2 regions of the Oceanicoccus sp. KOV_DT_Chl genome follow, and region 2 is predicted to be linked to the other one. Evidence: riboswitches for the same ligand, from Rfam matches in the RefSeq annotation. Region 2 holds a riboswitch; the other holds the start of a gene.

Region 1 (10,244 bases), on a different contig from region 2:
CGCATTAAGCTCACTACGAAATTCGTCCAACTCTAAATTTATACCGCTATTCTCACATTCTTGTTGAGCTGTAACAGCAGCCTCGGAATCGTAAATAGCCTCAAGGGGCGCCTTACCATTAAAGCCAAATTCCGGACCAAAAAACTCACACTTCTGACCGCGAGGAGTCTGTCTGGTCTTGGTAGCAGAGACCAATAAGTCAGCGACCAAATCCTCAGACGCATCCCAGCGCACTTGAACGATACCGGCAAGACGGTCTTCATCATTCCAGGCGGTGCCATCAATGACGTTTTCATATAAACCATCACGGCGAGTACTTGCCAAGGTAACGCGGGTATATAACGTATTATCAATTAAAGGAATATTTACGGTCGCTCTGGCATTTTGACGACCATAATTTCCGTAAGTGACATCCAGATGACCACCCAAGTCAGCGCCTGGCTTTACCGTGGTAATTACAATGGCGCCGCCGGTAGTATTTTTGCCAAATAAAGTACCCTGTGGGCCCGTAACACTTGCATACTTTGCACATCAAGCGCGTCCAAAGTTGAGCCCGCCGAACGCGACAAGTAGATGCCGTCAAGATAAGTAGCAACGGCACTATCAACTGTGACTTTTGTTTCTCGCTGACCGATACCCCGAATATAAGGACTTGCATCGCCTTTGGCGCCATTACCACCGCCACCCATATTCAAGCCTGGCACGATGCCTTCCATATCCTTAACATTGGTAATACCTAATGATTTCAAACCCTCTGCAGAAAAAGCCGACACCGCCACAGGAACCTCTTGCATGGATTCCTCTCGTTTACGAGCGGTTACAACCACTTCTTCGATTGCAAACCCTCCCTTGGAGTCCTGTGCAAATACAGGCGCAACATAAAAAACCGAGAAGATAGCTGGGATAACAACTGCTGAATTTAAAAAACGATGAGGGACCGACAGCTGCCGGCTAAAAGACCGCTTCATTCTATAACTCTCCGACTGTTTTATCTTTATAATTTATTATTAAACGAAATCAGGAACTGCAATATATATACTTTATTTATTACTTTTATTGAGAACTGGATAATTTATTAGCAGCCTATATTAGACAAATGTCTCACATAGGTAAAGCGGCTACAAGAAGCAAATAATTAAATTTTAACCATAATGACAAAATAAAACTTACCCTGCTTCAGCCGTCAAAATATCGCCGTGTATTTTGCAATTTAAACAAAAACTTTGATAAAAATGTGAATAATTCACACGCCTGATGCCCAGCATATCTAAAATGTTAAAGTTAGCTCTGTACCGACCAAAACTAATAGCTTGCTCAAGTTACATCAACCCCAAGAATTAATGCCGCTTCTTCAAGATCTTTGGCATAAGGCCGCCACTTCCCAACGGAAGAATTATAGATAGGCTGTTTTACCTGGAGGTCACTTGCCGTATTAATAACCTCATTGCTTTCATAAAACTTCAAACAGCCTTGCTCCCATTCTAATCCGATAAAGTCAATAATTCTTTTTGCTTCCGCCTCTTGATCTGAAACCAGAGCTTCATAATTAACCATTAAAATTTGCTTGGGGAATAGTAAACTCCAGTGCTTCATGATTTTATTATTCAACTGGTAATAATGCGCTAAATTCGACAGGTCAAAAGCAAATGCATTGCCTTTATCAAATAGTTGTTGATAGCAAGACAGAACTGTATCCAGAGGGTCTCTTTGCAGCCAGATCACACGAGCTTGAGGGTATATGCTCAAAATCAAACCAATATGAAATGAGTTACTCATTGATTTATCTACAACGCAACCTTTAGCGGACTTAATCAAATAGCTATTAATAAACGCTTCATCAATTTTTTTAAACATCGTTTCAAAAATAGACATCGGCGTCCAGCTATAGACATCCGGATAACGCCCCATAGAGACTGAAACAGCACTTACTGCCCGATCAAATGCATCACTCTCTCCAACTGATTGTAATTGGCTATGCGCGGATAGTATTTGGCCTAATAATGTAGTTCCAGAGCGTGGCATTGATGCGATAAATACGGCTTTATAATCTGAGTGATGCTTAGCATGAAGTTCTTTTAAACGATCGGCACTAAAGAAATTTATTAGTTTTTCCACTCGTGCACTTTCCTGCTCAAAATTCCATGGCCGAATTTTCCCTATCGCTAAATTCCCTTTTTTAAAAAAAGTAAAACTTTTTTTACTATCTCTTTCCTCATAATATTTTGCTAAGGTAAAGTTCAAATAAGCTAATTCTTCATGCCTGCCTTTAAGTTTATTTTCTAATTTTTTTACCGCCAAAATATATTTTTCAGGTGTATCCCCCCCTAAAACACGCACTAATCCCCAATACCCACCGATCCTGTTTGGCCCGCTGTTAATGGCTTTTTTAAAGGATTTTTCTGCCTGAATCTTATCAGACATAGATATATACAAATGGCCTAACTGATTGTACGTCGGACAAAGATCTTTATTAATCTCCAGTGCCTTTTCTAGTAAACCCAGACTATTAGCACTATTGCCCAACAATTGTTGCACACTAGCACTGGCACGCAATACTTTCGGATCTTCTGGATAATCAATCAATAATTTTTTTGCAAAATCACATGCCTTATCAAGCTTTGCAGAAGCCTTGAAGACATCTAATAATAATATACTCGCACTTAGCGGAAGCGGTTTTATAGTGTCAATAAGCTGCTGAAGCACATATTCTGCCATTAAAAACTTCCCTGACTGATAACTATGATTAGCTCTACTTACAATATCTTCAACTGGAAGGCATATAACTGCTTCGTTTGGCTTAAGCTGAATATTATGCTTGGGATTGCTCTTGGCGCTTTTCTTTTTCTTTTTCAAAAGTCTTACCCTTCAGGTATTAGCGGAGTATTTAGCTCTTCCAGAGCCTCTTGAAGATATGGCGCATATTTTTTCCATCTAGCCACAGCCGATTTATAAACGGGTTGTTTTACTTGCATATGACTAGCAGTCCTAATTATTTGCTCGGTACTATGATAATTCAGGCAATTCTCTTCCCATTCAAGCCCACAAAAACCCAATATTCTCTCTGTCATACCACGAGGGTCTTCGACGATAGATTCATAATCAACCAATAAAATATTTTCCGGAAATAAATCTTTCCAGTAAGCCATTACTTCTTCAAATAATTTATAGTATTGAATAAATGACTTTTGACAAAATGTGTACTCATTTCCATTAGGAAAATAAAGTTGATATGCAGACAAACACGCATCCATTGGATCTCGCATTAACTGAATTACTTTAGCATCAGGAAAAACTGCTAAATATATACCCAGGTAATGCATCATATTCATCGACTTATCTACTGGCTTTTTATCCCCCGATTTTTGCACGAACCCATGATTACAATAAGATTTATAGAGTGCAGGAAAGTACTTGTTAAATTCCTGTGGCTGACACCAACCCCAATAATTTTCATTTGCTCTAAATTCAAATGCTGTATCGTTAATTGCCTGGTAAAAAGGCTGTGACTCACCGATGGCATAAGTCGCAGTATGGGCACCCAAAATTTGTTCCAGAAGCGTAGTGCCAGAACGAGGTATTGATGCGATAATTATTGGCGCTTTATCAGAATACCCGGAGCCTTTGCACGCCTCTAACATATCTCTCGTGACAAACTGCCTAACTTTCTCAGACTTTATACGCTCGGCATCAATAGACCAAGGACGCAAAGCACTTATGATCTTATTCGCTTTATGTAATTCATTAAAATGTTGTTCTGGCTCATTGCTATAACCCCAAGCCAGCGCAAAATAAAGTCTAGCCCTGTCTATTTCTGTTAAAGACTTACTTTCCAATAGTTTTTTAATACTATCCAGGTCACGCTGGGGAAAACTGTTCTTTTGAATGTGCGCCCGATGCCAATACGACTGACTAAATGCCGAATCTATTTTGGTAACTTTATTGTAGACTTCTAAAGCGCGCTCTTTTTTCCCCATCAAGTTATAACAGGACCCCAGCGCATCTAACAATCTAACACTATCAGGCCTGCGGACAATACCTTTTTCTAATACATCAATCGCTTTCTCTGGCTGATTGCTGGCCCGATAATACTTGGCAATGACGACAGCGGAGTCAGTATCCAGCCGGGCTAATTTAAGCAAAGGATCTATCAGCTTTTCAGCCTTATCAAACCGAAAACTATTACAATACGCCTCAATTAAAATTAGCTGGATTATATTTTCTTTAGGCAGTTGTTCAGCAAGCTGTAGAGCCTGAAATTCAACAAGATTCCAATCACTGGTTTTTGATGATGTATCAAAAACATACTGTAACGCTTCCGCGTAGATAACCTGTACTGCTTGTTGATTAGGCGCCGGCTTAAATACAACTCGTTTATTCTGTATTTTTTTAATTTTATTTTTTTTAATTTTCATCAACAATAACAACTACACTGAGAGCGACACTACTATGTGACTTATTATATACAAGCTATATAGTAACTATATTCATTTAACTTACGCCACCGCAAATACCTTCCACTTCTGCAATAATTCAACTAATTATCTTTAGCCCAGTTAATATTTAACATGTCAGCTTTAATTATCATTTGCAAAAAAAAACCCTGCTATTTCTAGCAGGGTTTTTTCACAGGTTATGGAAAATAAATCCAGACACCTGTTATTTAGCTAACAAAGCTATTAAGCCTTACGCTTACGACCGATACCAGCCAAGCCTACGATTGCAGAACCAAACAACCAAGCAGCTGCAGGTACTGGCACTTCAGAAACCTGCTCGGCACCAATAGTAAAGGTGTAAGAGTTGTTAGAAGTAATACCTGAACCTTGGTCACCAACAGCTACCAGAGTAAAGATATCGCCAGTACCAGTAGCTGAACCACCGTATACTTCACTAAGGTTACCAATTGGGCCACTAACATTTAGTGGTACATTAGGGCATGTCGGTAAAAGACCACCATTTTCAACACAGTCGGTAGCAGTTGTACTTGAACTCAATCCGATAGTATCAACAGTAGCAACACCGTATACAAAAGCATTTGTCACAGGAGTTGTGGCATTAGAGACGGATGAAAAGCTAATCACGCCAGTGCCGGTATCTAAAGTACCTGAACCAGAGCCAGTAGTTGAACCAGTTGCACCACCAATGGCAGCACCGCTAGTAGTACCAGAAATAGCCACAGATACGTCAAACAAAGCAGCTTGAGATTGAGCAGCTACAAGAGCCAAAGCAGTAGCAGCAAGAACAGTATTTAATTTTTTCATTTTATATTCCTCGAGGTTTCTCGAAGAAGGGTAACAACCCGGCCGTCTTTATGAGTAAATTCCTTGTAGTGTTCAATAGCAGCAGAACACTGTCATCCCTGTTTAACATTACTCGAAAGACCCGTAGGCTTTCCGTCCCCACCTCACGATGGGTTTGGCGCTTGCCTTCCTTATTGTTATTTAAGAAGTTTCAAACGTTTATTAATGATTTAATAATTTTGTTACTCAGCCAATGAATGCAGCTACTGGCATGAGTGTCAAAAAACCGCTACTAAATCATTATTGCCTCGTACACTATCCAATATTGATGCCAACAAACTATTAGACATTAGTAATCAATAACTTAGGCAGCTGTCTCATCTTCAGGTCGCACAAACTACAAGCCATTAGTTGCGTTGTGTAAAATAATCCGTCGCCTTAAACAGGCTAACTGATCCAGCTGGCGGGTACGGGTGATGAATAGCAGTGATTTTCATGATTACACCCTACAGCCGAGGAACAAAATGAGACACTAGACTCACATTGCTGCCCACTATTACCCTCCACAGACACAAACCATCTTCCTAAGCTACAAGACCTCTGTTCAATCGCCCAAGATGTAAATTTTCCCGTCACATTATTTTATTTTGAGACACTTGGCGCCTTTTTATGGTGCACTCATTTTCGACGAGCTTTATATTGTATCGAATTACTAACTAACCACTATATATTGTGGGCCCCGGGCTGCACTGTGAGCAATCAATTTTAAAGCTTGGCTTTTATCTAACGGCGACTTAAGCCGATGAGAACGCCTGAAATGATGAACTATTACAATTCGATCACTGGCTGTCCGGCCACCACGCTCTGATTACGCCCCTGCTCCTTGGCCTGATATAACGCCTTATCACAGCGCGCGAAGACCGCCTCGCCATTATCTTCACCACTAAAGGTTGAAACGCCAAAAGACATGGTAATGGTCACTGGTTTTTCTTTGAAATGAAAAGGGCAACTGGCAATAGCCTCCCTGACGCCCTCGACCACCTTGAGCGCAGACGCTTGCTCGGTTTCTGGCATCAGTACGACAAACTCCTCACCACCAAAACGGGCGATAAAATCTGTTTTACGTAAGCGCTTACGTAAAGTTTTAGCAATAATGCGTAACACCTTATCACCTGCCAAATGACCGTAGGTATCATTGACTCGTTTAAAATGATCTACATCGCAAACTGCCATGGTTAAGGGTCGATCATAACGCTGCCAACGCTCGCACTCCTGCTCCAAACGTTGGTTATACGCTTCCCGATTGGGCAGTTGGGTCAACACATCCCGCAGTGCTTTTTGACGCTGCTCTTCTATTCGCTCCTCAGCCTGGGCAGAATCAGCTTCCATATTTTTGACTCGGGCAACCAAGGCATCCAATTGTTCAGAAAGACTCTGTTCGCGCAACACCTCGCCGGATTGGTGTTTATCCATCAACGCGACGACTTGTTCTAAACGCGTACTCACTGCCGATTTCAGTTGATCAAGTTCGGTGGCGGCTTCTACACTCTGCTGAATAGCGCTAAATTGCTCGCGCATAGATTCATTTAGCTCGCGGCCGGCATTAAATCCCTCCCCCTGTAATTGCCCGAGGCACTAATAAATTCAAATGCTTGCGACAAGCGATCATTTAACTGGTTTAAGAATGTTTCAAAATCTTTTTGATTATTATGAAAGGCCGATACAACAACGATACTAATGTCTTCTAAAGTAGGAACCAATTCATACCAATTTAAACCTTTCTCAATTTGTCTTTTGGCGGCTTGATAATTCTCCTTGGCCATTGGCGGCGCTTCTATTTGCTGGAGAAGTTCATCCAATACTTCGCATATTGCTTGATTTAATCGGGAAAACGCAGGCTCTTCACCCATTGCGTCGGCATTAATTTCAGCGCGAGGTGCTACCACCTGATCAGCAAGGTCTAATCCATCATTAATTTTTTCTGCTGAGGTTTCTTTTGACGATTTTTTTTCTACTACCTGAATAGCTTTATTATTTTCATCTTTGTCACTTATTTTTTTTCCGTTCTTCACCACCGGTTCTTTTTCATCAGCAAGGTTTTTTTCTGCTGACCACTGATGCCAAAAGGGTTTGCTTACCCGCTTAATATTTCGCTCGTTCAATACTTCTTGTTGCACACTGACATAATCATTTATCAGCGCTGAATATTCCTGAATTTTCCCGCTGCGTATTTTGATCACTTTACCAAGTTGATTTAATTGTTGCGCCGCTTCTTTTTCAGGCTTCAAACTTTGTAATTGCGACACCAGGGATTGAAAAGCCGACGCTATGACTTTGGCACGCTCAGTTTTAACCGTATCAATCCGTTTAACCTGGCCCTCCAAAGCATCAATGACGGTATTTAAATCTCGCCGCGACGGACTGCCATCACGAAACATTTGGCGCATCCCCGCCAATTGCTTATCTAGCTGTCCATCTATCCCTTCAGCCACCATGCTGATTCGAATAATGCCTTTGGTCAGTAGCGTCATCATTTGTTTGAATTGACGATCCCGCTTCTCCTGTTCGTCAAGCGCGTCCAGATACTTATCCTTCCAATCACTGGTATTACGATTCATAGCCGTACCCGAATTAATTATGCTGAGAATTAGTATAGACCGGTTATCCTAATCAGTAACAACTGCCCTGAAACAAAAAAGGCCGCTATATCAATAGCGGCCTTTAGACTTCCAAGCTAGCTTGTTACTTCGCGGCAAGTCCCGCTCGCTCCTTGTTAACCAGAAAATCTACTACCTTGAGCATTTCAGCCTGACCACCTGCCAAACTTGCCGAGACTCGATATTTACCATTAACCACCACTTCTGGCGTGCCACTGATTTTATAACTGCGGGCACGGGCGTCCGCCTGCTTAACCTGGCTATTTACGCTGAAAGAATTAAACGTCTTGGTGAACTGCTGCGGATCGACATCGTAGTCGGCAAGGAAATCAGCAATTTCTGCAACATTGGCAAAACGCTTACGCTCAACATTCATGGCGGTAAAAATTGCATCATGTACCTTGTCCCGAACACCCATGGTTTCGGTAGCAAAGAACATCTGGGCATGGGTTTTCATCGCCCCATTCCACATTGCAGGTGACTGCCAAAAATCGACGTCAGCAGGCTGTTGTTTTTTCCATTGTTTAATTAACGGTTCAAAGGCATAGCAATGACTACAGCCGTACCAAAATAACTCGACTACCTCTACTTTACTGCTATCGCGTGTACGTACAGGCTGATCCAGCACGATATAATTTTTTCCAGCGACGTACTGTTCTTGTGCCACTGCCATTACCGGCGTTAATAGCACTAACAGCGCGACAACTATAAGACTACGAAAGTTGATACGACGATTCATATTGACTCCATTTTTCTGCTAGAAGTGCATAGTAACAACTACAGCACCCAATTGATTATACTAAGAACCAGTATCGCGCTCCCGGTTCCCTAATCTATTATTGTTTATCGAGTTTGATTAACACTAACTAAAAAAAAAAGGCGGCTAATGCCACCTTTTTTCATTATTCGAGCTAGTGCAAACCAGTAATATAGCTAGCTACAGCCGTGATTTCACTATCACTCATCATGGCCGCTACATCGCGCATGATTTTTGTATCACCATCATTACTACGACCAGCCAAGCCATCTGCCGCGGCACGAAATGCTTTTAATTGTGCTGCAATATAATCAGCATGCTGGCCACCTAAACTGGGGTAACCGGCTAACTCGTTGCCCTTACCTGTTGGCGAATGACAAGCCGAGCACGCGGCTACACCTTTAGTACGAACCCCTGCACGATAAATTTCTTCTCCTTTAGCGGCCTGATCAGGACTTGTCTGACCGACACTAATGGTTTGACTTGCGTAATAAGCTGCGATATCTGCCAGGTCTTCTTTGCTAAAGCTATCTAGCTGACCAGCCATAGTCGGAACCGTGCGACCATTACATTTTTGCGTCGCTTGATCCGCTTCACTTAGTGCACCACATTGAATATCCTGCATTTGCTTAAGCAAGTAGCGAGCATTTTGCCCAGCCAGCTTTGGAAAATTCGGCGCGAGGCTATTACCACCCTCACCATGACAAGCTACGCAAGCTGCAGCCTTTGTTTTACCTGCAGTAGCATCGCCGGCATTTACCGCACCAGCAAAACCTGCCAGCACTAAAAAGCTTACCAATAGTTTTTTCATAATTGTTCCACTATAACTTTATAAACAACTTTAATATTTTGTGGCGCGCTAAAGTCTTACTTACCCGCAGCCATATATTCAATCAACGCTTCAAAATCTGCAGGCTTACAATCAAAACACATTCCCTTTGGAGGCATTGCGTTCATACCTTTATCTACACTGCTTACCAACGTGTCCATACCCTTCTCCAAGCGAGGAGCCCAAGCGGCAGCATCACCGGTTTTGGGGGCGCCAGCAGCACCGGCAGTATGACAAACAGCACAGGTTTTACTGTAGCGATCCACAACTGCCTGATCAGCAGATTGCACCATTGCGCTGCCAGTTACCAAGCCAACTAACGATGCTGCGAGAAGCAATTTCTTCATCTAACCATTCCTCTGATTATCCGTCATAATCTCGTTTGATATAGCGGCCAACCCTTATAGAATAGCCTGAACCGCAAAAACGGCGGCATTATACACAAGACTGGCATCCTATCGCCATCCCTGTAGTATGGCCATTCTTATTCTCACTGACTAAATCTAGCAAAAGGCCCCTCTTGACCACACCCATCATTAACTTTCGGACCGCTGAGTTTTTAACCAGCGCACCTAAATTAGCCAGCTGCCCACCGGATACCGGCTTGGAAGTTGCTTTTGCAGGCCGTTCGAATGCCGGTAAATCCAGTGCCATTAATACGCTCACTGATAATAAGCGTATGGCCCGTATCAGTAAAACGCCGGGGCGCACCCAACTGATTAATTTTTTTACTCTCAGTGACCAGCAGCGCCTGGTAGACCTAC
Region 2 (10,244 bases):
CCAGACGATATTGCTCAGCAGGCTATTGTACAGCTATCGACAACCGGGCCTTCATTTAGATTATTAGAAAAAGCAGTAATCGAAATAAATCAACGAGCTGTGGAACAGCTAAATTTAGCCCTGTAGATGCCGGGGCAATTAAACGGATTGAATGAAAGTGACGTATAAGAAATTACAAATAATGTCAGAAAAATTGCGACTTCAAGTTAAAGAAAGCCTACAGGATTTAGTTGGCTGTATTGAAATGAAGTGGGCGCAATTTGGCAGCCGATTACGACAGTCAGAGCTGTTGACACGTAGGCATGGACGAAAGAAATCAGGTAGTTTGGTGCGCCGCTTCCAATTGTTGTTGTTAAGTTGGGGGTGCTGGTGTATATCATGGCGGTAACCGGATTCTGGATCATTTCCAGCAATGCCATTCAAAATACTTTTGAACAGCAAGCTGGGCAATGGATGAATAAACTGGACGAACTCAGTACTCCGCTTTATGTGTCACAAGATATCAATGAATTTACTGCAATAGAAAATTACATTAATAATTATTCGGAAGTATCCTATTTAAAGTTTTATAAAGCTGATGGCGTTGGTGTGCTGGCTGAATATATTGCATCCTCTTCAGCTGACCTTGATGTGCCTGTCTTTAATAAGAGTGTCTTTGATGATTTTACCCGTACCGAGCTAAAAAATGGCCGCGCTATAAGCAATGTGATTACTGTGCAGCATTCGTTGATGCGAATGATTGCGCCGGTCTCGATTGTGTCAATGCGCGCGGATGAAATGCTGGATTTTGATATGGATGACTCTGCTGCTGAGAGCGTGGAAGTCATCGGCTATATTGATATGGGTCTTGATTTTAGTTCACACCAAAGTCATTTGGTGGACAATATTATCAAGGGCAGTTTTTTCTTCGCAATATTGTTTTGTATAGCAGCTGTGATTGGTCGTCAGTTAACTACCAATGCGCTAAAACCACTACTTGATTTACGTGAACCATTAAATCGTCTGGCTCAAGGTGATACTGATGTTTGGGTCAGTAAAAATGGCGATGAAGAAATCGTCGCAATTAGCAATGCGTTAAATGCCACGATTAATGCGATTAAAGGCCGCGATGCAGAGTTACGCCGATTGGCAGATTACGATGCCTTAACCGGTTTAATAAATAAGCGTAGTTTTAATAATTTATTAGAGCAAGAGAAGCAGCGAGTTGTTAAAGAAAAGGATAAAAGCGCGTTATTCTTTATCGATTTGGATCAATTTAAATATGTTAATGACACGTTAGGTCATGCATCTGGCGATCGCTTGCTGGTACAAATTGCTGAGCTGTTAAAAAAGCGTATGCGGACGGATGATGTGGTTTGTCGATTAGGTGGTGATGAATTTGCGGTATTGGCTAAATCAGTTGATAAGTCGGGCGCAATTGAAATTGCTAACTCTATCGTTAAATCTATGTATGATTTTTTGTTTATCGAGCAAGGTAAGACGTTTAATATTTATTGCTCAGTGGGTGCGGCCTTGATAGAAGCAGATAAGCAAAGTGCTGAAGAGGCTTTCTCTAACGCAGATATGGCTTGTTATAACGCCAAATCGCAAGGCCGAAATCGTTTTCATTTGTATGAGGCGCAAGCCAATGATGAAAATAAATTGGATATTGGTTGGTCACATCGTATTGCTGAAGCGTTGGCTAATGATAAATTTGTGCTGCATTACCAGCCTATTGTCGGAGTAGAAGAAGGCGGTATCCCTAGTTATGAGGCGCTGCTGCGGATGATAGGCGAAGAGGGTGAATTGGTACCGCCTAACTTATTTATTCCAGTAGCCGAACGCTTTGGATTAGCTACCGAAATCGACTACTGGGTAATCAGGCACAGTATGAAGGCGTTGGAAGCGTTGAATAATGAAGGTCGCCGAGTTCGGTTTTATGTCAACCTTTCGGGGCAGCTGTTGGTAGACCCTGATTTTGTAAATCGTGTCGTTAGAACATTTAATGAATATGATATAGATGCCTCTCAAGTAGTGTTTGAACTAACCGAGCGGGCCGCAGTGGGTAATATCTATAATGCTTCGCAGAAAATGGTTCGCTTGCAGTCTTATGGCTTCCAGTTTGCAGTGGATGATTTTGGTTCCGGCTTTAGTTCGTTTTCGTATTTGAAAAATATGCCGGTAGAATATGTGAAAATTGAAGGTGAGTTTGTTGAGCGGATATTGGAAGATAAAATTGATCGCGCTCTGGTTAAATCGATGGTGGACATTGCCAAGGCCTGTGGTAAAAAAGTGGTGGCAGAATATGTTGGTGATCAGGAAACCTATGATTTGCTTAAAAGCTACGGTATTGATTATGCACAAGGTTTTTTCATCGCCAAGCCTTCAGCTGATGTTGTCAGGGGAAATACGGATCCAGTTCTACCCGAAAATGTAACAGCGTTGAAAACGCATCAGGGCTGATGGCTTTATTCGAGTTACATCGTTTACTGTACAGATAAAAAAAGAGAAGCCATTGGCTTCTCTTTTTTTGTTTAAAGATGACATTTTTTCATTGTGGTGTGCGCAGCACCATCAGACGAATCTCCGTCATATCTTCAATGGCATAGCGGATGCCTTCGCGGCCAACGCCGCTGTCTTTAACGCCGCCGTAGGGCATATTATCGACCCGCCAGGAGGGAACGTCGCCGATGACAACACCACCTACATCAAGTGTGTCCCAGGCTTTATAGGCTTTGTAGATGTCACGGGTGAAAATTCCAGCTTGAAGACCAAAATCACTATCATTCACGGCAGCAAGTGCCTGATCAAATTCATCAAATACCGATAGTACAACGACTGGGCCAAACGCTTCTTTGGTATTGATGTTGCAATCTGATGGCACGTTTTCCAATACCGTCGCTTCCAGCATGGCGCCGTCTCGCTGGCCGCCGCAAAGAATAGTGGCTCCCTGGGCGCTTGCTTCCTGCACCCAGCTATCGAGTCGTCTCGCCTCGCTTTCTGAAATCATTGGCCCGATAAAGGTGGTTTCATCTTTGGGGTCGCCCATTACCAATGCTTTGGTGGCTTTGACAAAGCGTTGCTTGAATTCATCGTACAGTGAGCTGTGAATCATGATCCGTTGCACACCGATACAGCTTTGCCCCGATTGATAAAATGAACCAAAAATAATTCGCTCCACGGCGTCATCCAGGTCCGTATCGTGGTCGACAATACAGGCGGCATTGCCTCCCAGCTCTAATACCACCGGTTTTTTGCCAGCTCTGGCTTTTAAATCCCAGCCTACATCCGGTGAACCCGTAAAGCTTAATAATTTAAAGCGATCATCAACGGTGAACAAATCGGCGCCATCGCGATGACAGGGTAAAATTGAAAATGCACCAATCGGTAAATTGGTTTCTGCCAGTATTTCGCCGATCATTAAAGCGCCAATCGGCGTACGACTTGCTGGTTTCAGCACGAAGGGGCAGCCGGCAGCAATTGCAGGGGCGACCTTATGAGCGGCCAGGTTTAGCGGAAAGTTAAAAGGAGAAATAAAAGAACAGGGACCAATAGGTACGCGCTTGTACATACCTTGATAGCCTTTGGCTCTGGGGGCGATTTCAAGGTTGAGTACTTCACCGCCAATACGAACGGCTTCTTCGGCGGCAATTTTGAAGGTATCAATCAGGCGCGATACTTCACCCCTGGCGTCCTTGATCGGCTTGCCGGCCTCTATACACAGTGCCATTGCCATTTCTTCAAAGCGTTCTTCAAAACGTTTAACGCAATGGTTAAGCACATTTTGACGTTCGTAAGGAGGAAATTTGGCCATCGCTTCGGTGGCATCTACTGCGGCAGCAATTGCTTGATCAATGGTGGCGGCATCAGCCATTGCTACCTGAGTCGCCACTTCACCCGTATATTTATCAGTCACATCAAGATCATTATTGGCCTGTACTGCCTTGTTGGCTAAGTAGTAGGGGTATTGCGTTTGTAACATAATGATGTCCCGTTTTTAAATGAGTGGTCGCTTAAATGCGCTTACTAAGTTCTCTGATCTCGTCATTGAGAATGCGATCATTCTCAGAATAATCAACAGGGACATCAATTAAATGCACGCCATGTTCAGCTTGGCAGGCCTTAAGCAATGGCAATAAATCTTCTGTTTTTTCTATGCGGTAGCCTTTTGCGCCATAGCTTTCTGCATACTTAACAAAATCGGGGTTGCCGTAGTCCAGACCGTAGTTATCAAAGTTCATATTGGCCTGTTTCCACTTGATCATACCGTAAGCATCATCACGCAGAATGATGATGGTGAGGTGCATGTTTAAACGCACCGCAGTTTCCATTTCCTGAGAATTCATCATAAAGCCGCCATCACCACAGATAGCGGTAACCGCTTTATTTGGAGAGACTAGATGCGCGGCCATGGCTGAAGGCAAGCCGGCCCCCATAGTCGCCAGCGCGTTATCCAGTAGCACGGTATTGGGTTTTTTGGCGCGATAGTTACGGGCAAACCATATTTTATAGACACCATTATCCAAAGCGATGATGCCGTCATCGGGCATGGCTGCTCGAACATCAGCCACCAGACGTTGTGGGTAAACGGGCCAGCGGTCGTCATCAGCGCCTTCCAGGATGTGGGCATCCATATGTGATTTTACTTCCATGAAGTAATTAAAGTTCCAGTGCTGTTGCGCGGTGATGCGCTCTTTCATCTGCCAGATGCTATTAGCAATATCACCTAACACTTCGACTTGCGGGAAATAGACGGGGTCGACTTGGGCGGAATTAAAATTCACATGAATCACTTTGCTGAGTTCATGCATAAAGAACGGCGGTTTTTCAACCACATCGTGCCCCACATTGATAATCAAATCTGCTGCATTAATCGCGCGATGGACGAAGTCACCGTCTGACAAGGTCGTGTTACCTAAAAACAGTTCACTGGTTTCATCGATAACACCTTTACCCATTTGAGTAGTGACAAAGGGGATGCCGGTTTTAGCAACAAATTCCGTGAGCATCTTGCTTGGTAATTTTCTGTTGGCGCCAGCGCCAACCAGAATTAACGGCTGAATAGATTTTTCAATCATTTCTACGGCGTGGCGCACACCTTTTTCTTCGGCAATTGGGCGGCGATGTGTGCTGATATTAACCAGCGCGGTATTGCTGTCTTCATCAGCAATGTCTTCGGGTAATTCCAGATGTGTAGCGCCAGGGCGCTCTTCTTCAGCAAGCCGAAACGCTTCACGTACTTTGGAGGGAATATTGTCGCTACTGACGATCTGGTGGGTAAATTTGGTCAGTGGTCCCATCATGTCGACCACATCGACAATTTGGAACTGGCCTTGCTTGCTTGATTTGACCGGTTTTTGTCCGGTAATCATTAGCATCGGCATAGCACCTAGTTGTGCATACGCTGCAGCGGTAACGAAATTTGTCGCCCTGGTCCCAGTGTAGACATGCAGACACCGGCTTTTCCTGTCAAACGGCCATAAGTTGCCGCCATAAAGCCGGCGGCTTGTTCATGACGAGTCAGGATTAGCTTGATTGATGAATGGCGTAACGACTCAAGCATGTCCAGGTTTTCTTCGCCAGGAATACCAAAGATGTATTCAACTCCTTCTGCTTCTAGAGCCTTTACGAAAAGGTCAGATGCTTTCATTGCTTTCTCCTATATGGTGGGGGGGCAGGGCGTGTTGAAAATTTATTGTGTCTTTTTGTATAGACCAGAAAGAGGCTAAACACGAGCGAAAATGGCAAATCTATGGGATCGGGTGCGAGTAGTAAACGTTGAGCTGGTGCTACTGTAGTCAGGGTGTAAATTATTGCTGGAATAGATTTCCTTTCTAATTTAAAAAAACCTATATAAATCAGCGGCATATAGATTTCCGTGGTAGTTCGCATTGTCGTCTCGTAATTTTTGCGCCAAGATAGTGCGAAAATTAATGCCGACCTGTCGAATGTGTCGGATTATTTAACACTGCTGGGTTTGCTTATGATTTACGGGAATATTGACTGATTACTGTCCAGAGTTAGTATCATATATACAGGTTGACGCTTGGGCATAGGAAGTTAATATCGGTTTTTGAATGACTGGTGTAATTACTTGAACTGAATTCGGCGCTATAAGGCGGGTTATTTTTATTTTTAAGTTATATAAATCAATAGTTTAGTGTATTTTTTGGGGCAGTAATTTAAACCGGTAGGCAGGGTAAATTTAGCAGGCAGGGGTGAAAAAATATTTCATATTATATGCTGATAATTATTTGGATAATCAGTATATTGCATTGTTATCAATAAATTTTGCTTCCTAAGTGTAATGTTCCTTGTGAGGGGGTGTCGGTACTTTTTTTGATACGGGTGTAACATTTGGTGGGTACTAATTTGCAGTGGTTATGTCCTATTGATAGGTCATTATGTTTATGGACGACGATATTTTTGACATAAGTCATTACATGTCGTTCTTTAGCAGTCCGATTATTGATAGGTTTGCCTGTAACCTATTGATATTTAAAAATAAATTATTTATTGGCACCAATATTGACTATTAATTCATGTCTTAGAAAGACGGTGCGACGAAAGTTATGTCGCTTAATAATAAAACCTTAAACAATAAAACAAGACGGAAAAAGCCAAACTCATCGTGAGGTGGGGACGGAAAGCCAAGGGTCTTAATCCAGTAATAATGGAAGTTAGTTTACAAGGAAGCGATCAAGATAGCCGGTCACCCTTCGAGTAAACCCTCGAGGATAGTATTATGAAAAAATTAGCATTAGCCACAGCATTAGTAGGTGCATCTGTTGCCGCTCAAGCGGACTACGTTCCATTCATCCTGACTGATTCATTTGTAGCGAACCAGTTCCAGCCAGTTCCTGGTAGCTTGGGCGGCTCTCCTGATTCAGGTTCACTACAGCTTGACTTGGATACTTTCGTATTGTCTGGTTCTGTTGCAATCAGTTCAGTTACTAACGTAACAAACTTTGATTACACTGCAGACTGGTCATTAAGCATGATCACTGGTGCTTTGACTGTTTCTAACCGTAGCTGTACTAATAACCCAGGTGACGTGTTTGGCGCATGTACTACTTTCATGCTTGAGCAAGTTTATGCAACTACTAACGATGCAGGCCCAGGTTCAACTAACTTCACTGTTACTTCTCCTGAGCCAGGTAGCGCAGTAGCAAATGTATACTCCTTCAACTTCCAGGCTGTTGGTGGTCCAGTATCTGAAGTACCAGTACCTGCAGCTGCATGGTTGTTCGGTTCAGCTCTTGTTGGTTTGGCTGGTATCGGTCGTAAGCGTGCTTAATTGATTGCGACCTTCGGGTTGTTAATCGAGAAACGCGAGCCTTGGGCTCGCGTTTTTTTTGTCTGGGTTTTGTGCCTATAAGTGGTTTGTTATGAGTCATGATATTAAAGAGAAGGTACTCAAGAATAATAATGTGCTGGCTATTATCATGGTCTCGATTTATTCCTTCCCGCTACGCTGAGTGAGGGTTTGTCAGCTGCTTCAATAGTTAAATCGGTTTTTCCTTTTTCTATGCGCTTGGTTTGCCGTAATAGTGCCGAAGTGTTTTCCAGGAAATATTTTCTTTATTCCAGGTTGGTGCTTCCGTTGAGTTATATCAAAATTTCAAACCAGGACGATAAAGTTGTCGCAAATTTTTGAGCTATCATGGTTGGCTGTCATGAGGCTGCTAACAATTACATGGTGTTATCCGGAGATGTTTTTTCGCTTTAACCATTATGTTTATAGGCTGGCGGTATTTTGCTGATAACTTAGTTATTTATCAGCTGTGAATGCACTTTTGGGAAGTTTGGTAGCGAGGCAAGTGATAGCGATGAAAAATACCCCCCACCGACAATGAGTCGGGACAAATACTGAGAAATATTCTAGATCTTTACACGTTGAAGTGTCAGGAGGAATATTTAGAATACGTATTGGTGAGGTTTGTGAGTACCGTTAGAGCAATTCAGTTATAGTTTTGCCTATATACAACAGCAATGGGGTGGGTGGCGCATCTGTGCTTCTTCTCTGGATTTACTTTTAGGTTGGTTGGTGGTTATTTTTTTAAAGATATTATTCGTTGGGAAAGACGTGAGGATTTAGAATGAAAGAACAGATGATTGGGTCAATGATGTCTGCGAAGCGGTACGATGAGGCTCTCCGTCTGATCAAGCAAGTTCTACACGAGAAGCCTGAGAATGCCCAGGTTCATTATCAGGCGGGCCATTGTTGTATCATGCTGGGTGATTTGGCTAATGCTTTGGTGTATATGAAGAAAACAGCTGAGCTAGATACGAAGCATATTAATAGTCGACTAAAAGTTGCAGAAATTGCCTACGAGTTAGCGAATGTCGACGAGATGTTTTTTTATCTTGAGCAAGTCGAAGCATTGGAAGAAGGTAATAAGGAGGCACTGGAAGCATTAGGACAAAAGTTTTTTGCCTACCAATTTACTGAAGATTCGCTGCGTTGTTTCCAGAAAGCTTATTTGATCGACCCTGGAAGTGCGCAAGCGTGCTATATGATTGCGGTAAATTTGCAATCGTTAGGTCAGTTTGTAGAGGCGAAAGAATATGCAGAACGTGCCCTGGACATAAATCCGCAATTTGCTGCTTGTTATTATTTGTTAGCCAATATTCGCCGTCATGAAGAAATTGGCGAGCAGGTTTCGGTAATGGAACAGTTGTATAACAGTGATGCGTTTAAAGCGCCTGATCGCTATTTGTTAGGGTTTGCGCTCGGCAAAGTTTTTAGCGATGTAAAAGAGTACGATAAAGCCTTTTCGTATTTTAGTGATGCTAACAATATGCTTCGCAGTATGTCGCCTGATTATAGTGTTGCTGCGCATGAAGCGCTGTTTGGGCGGATAGCGCAGACTTTTACTACTGACTTTATTTCACAGAGACAAGGGGCGGGGGAGGCGGGCATTGGCCCCATTTTTATTGTCGGTTTACCCCGGTCAGGTTCAACGTTGGTAGAGCAAATATTGTCGTGTCATTCTGATGTGTGTTCTGGCGGTGAAATGGGTGTAATGGGAAGTGTTGTAAGCGGTATTGAAAAGCTCTCAGGAAAGCCTATATGTGAGGGGGTTCGGGAGCTTGATGCAGAGACTATTAAGGCCTTGGGGAATCTTTATATTGATAAGTCCAGGGCGTATAACAAAAATCCAGCAGAAATATATATTGTTGACAAAATGCCGAATAATTTTATGTGGCTTGGTTTAATCAAAATCATTCTACCTAATTCAAAATTTATCCATGTGGCTCGTAACCCTGTAGATACTTGTTTTTCTATTTATAAAACAAGCTTTGCAGGTCATTACCCCTATAGCAATAATCTCGAGGAATTAGCAGCTTTCTATGCCTTGTATAATAACTTGATGAAACATTGGCATAACGTATTACCCTATAAAATTTATGATGTCGAGTATGAAGCGCTAATAGAAAATACTGAGGAGGAGGTTAGGGCGCTATTAAACTTCTGTGGCCTTAAGTTTGAAAGTGCTTGTTTGACACCGCATTTGTCGTTGCGTGATGTCAGAACAAATAGCTCTTTGCAAGTAAGGTCTCCTATCTATAAGGGTGCAGTTGAGGGGTGGAAGCCTTTTGCTAATCACATTCAGCCTTTATTGCAGGCTTTTTCGCAGTAGAAGCAGTCCTGTGAGTATTTTTTTGATAAAAATTGAGCTGTGATTAAACAATGAATAAAAGAAAAAGCATCCAGAAAAAGAAGAAGTCAGCAAAATCCACCAAGCAATATGAGATAGGTAATTCCCTTGCTCGTTCAGGGGATATCAACGGTGCAATGAATGCATTTACACTGGCGCAAAAGATAGACCCTGAGAATGGCTTGCCGTATTTTGGTATGGCAAACATATATTTTGCTAATGGTAAGGTATCAGAAACGCTTGCATGCTTGCATAAGGCTATGCATTTCATGCCGGATCATGCCCAAAGTTATAGCCTGTTTTCAACGGTTATTGAAAGTATTCAGTTTGATCGTTATATACCTCAGTTAGAAGAAATGTACCTGCAGTGCTTTAAGACAAAGTATATAAATCATCGCCCGTTAGCTGTAGGTGCAGTAGCACAAATAATCCAGAAGCCTGGCTTTAGGCCTGTTTTCGATGCTATGGCCTCTGCTTCAAAAGAGGAAGAGTTAGTAAGGCAGATTTTTGAAAGCAAGAAATTTGGTGTGGTTTTATCTGATCCATTATTTCTTTCATTGATTAAGAGCACCGCTGTGCCGAATCGTTTGCTTGAAACAGTGT

What was found. A riboswitch is a leader RNA that binds a small molecule or an ion and turns the genes downstream of it on or off. The one in region 2 is predicted to bind cyclic di-GMP.
Region 1: linked by a shared signal. The riboswitch ahead of UNITIG_RS12690 (VPLPA-CTERM sorting domain-containing protein) and the one ahead of UNITIG_RS23805 (VPLPA-CTERM sorting domain-containing protein) in region 2 are both predicted to bind cyclic di-GMP.

The regions. Positions count from the first base shown of each region.
Region 1 covers NZ_FQLF01000002.1:1,874,570-1,884,813, reverse strand. The annotation lists gene UNITIG_RS12710 (TonB-dependent receptor) at 1-429, opposite strand, end outside; gene UNITIG_RS12705 (TonB-dependent receptor plug domain-containing protein) at 456-968, opposite strand; gene UNITIG_RS12700 (sulfotransferase) at 1,315-2,853, opposite strand; gene UNITIG_RS12695 (sulfotransferase) at 2,859-4,412, opposite strand; gene UNITIG_RS12690 (VPLPA-CTERM sorting domain-containing protein) at 4,677-5,258, opposite strand; cyclic di-GMP riboswitch class I at 5,288-5,427, opposite strand; gene UNITIG_RS12685 (GGDEF domain-containing protein) at 6,066-6,815, opposite strand; gene UNITIG_RS12680 (hypothetical protein) at 6,824-7,855, opposite strand; gene UNITIG_RS12675 (thiol:disulfide interchange protein DsbA/DsbL) at 7,980-8,633, opposite strand; gene UNITIG_RS12670 (cytochrome c) at 8,806-9,462, opposite strand; gene UNITIG_RS12665 (cytochrome c5 family protein) at 9,519-9,827, opposite strand; gene yihA (ribosome biogenesis GTP-binding protein YihA/YsxC) at 10,001-10,244, shown strand, end outside.
Region 2 covers NZ_FQLF01000007.1:52,675-62,918, reverse strand. The annotation lists gene UNITIG_RS21520 (hypothetical protein) at 1-126, shown strand, start outside; gene UNITIG_RS21515 (bifunctional diguanylate cyclase/phosphodiesterase) at 379-2,442, shown strand; gene UNITIG_RS21510 (aldehyde dehydrogenase family protein) at 2,531-3,961, opposite strand; partial or broken gene UNITIG_RS21505 (acetolactate synthase large subunit) at 3,993-5,629, opposite strand; cyclic di-GMP riboswitch class I at 6,589-6,699, shown strand; gene UNITIG_RS23805 (VPLPA-CTERM sorting domain-containing protein) at 6,725-7,276, shown strand; gene UNITIG_RS21495 (sulfotransferase) at 8,079-9,623, shown strand; gene UNITIG_RS21490 (methyltransferase domain-containing protein) at 9,674-10,244, shown strand, end outside.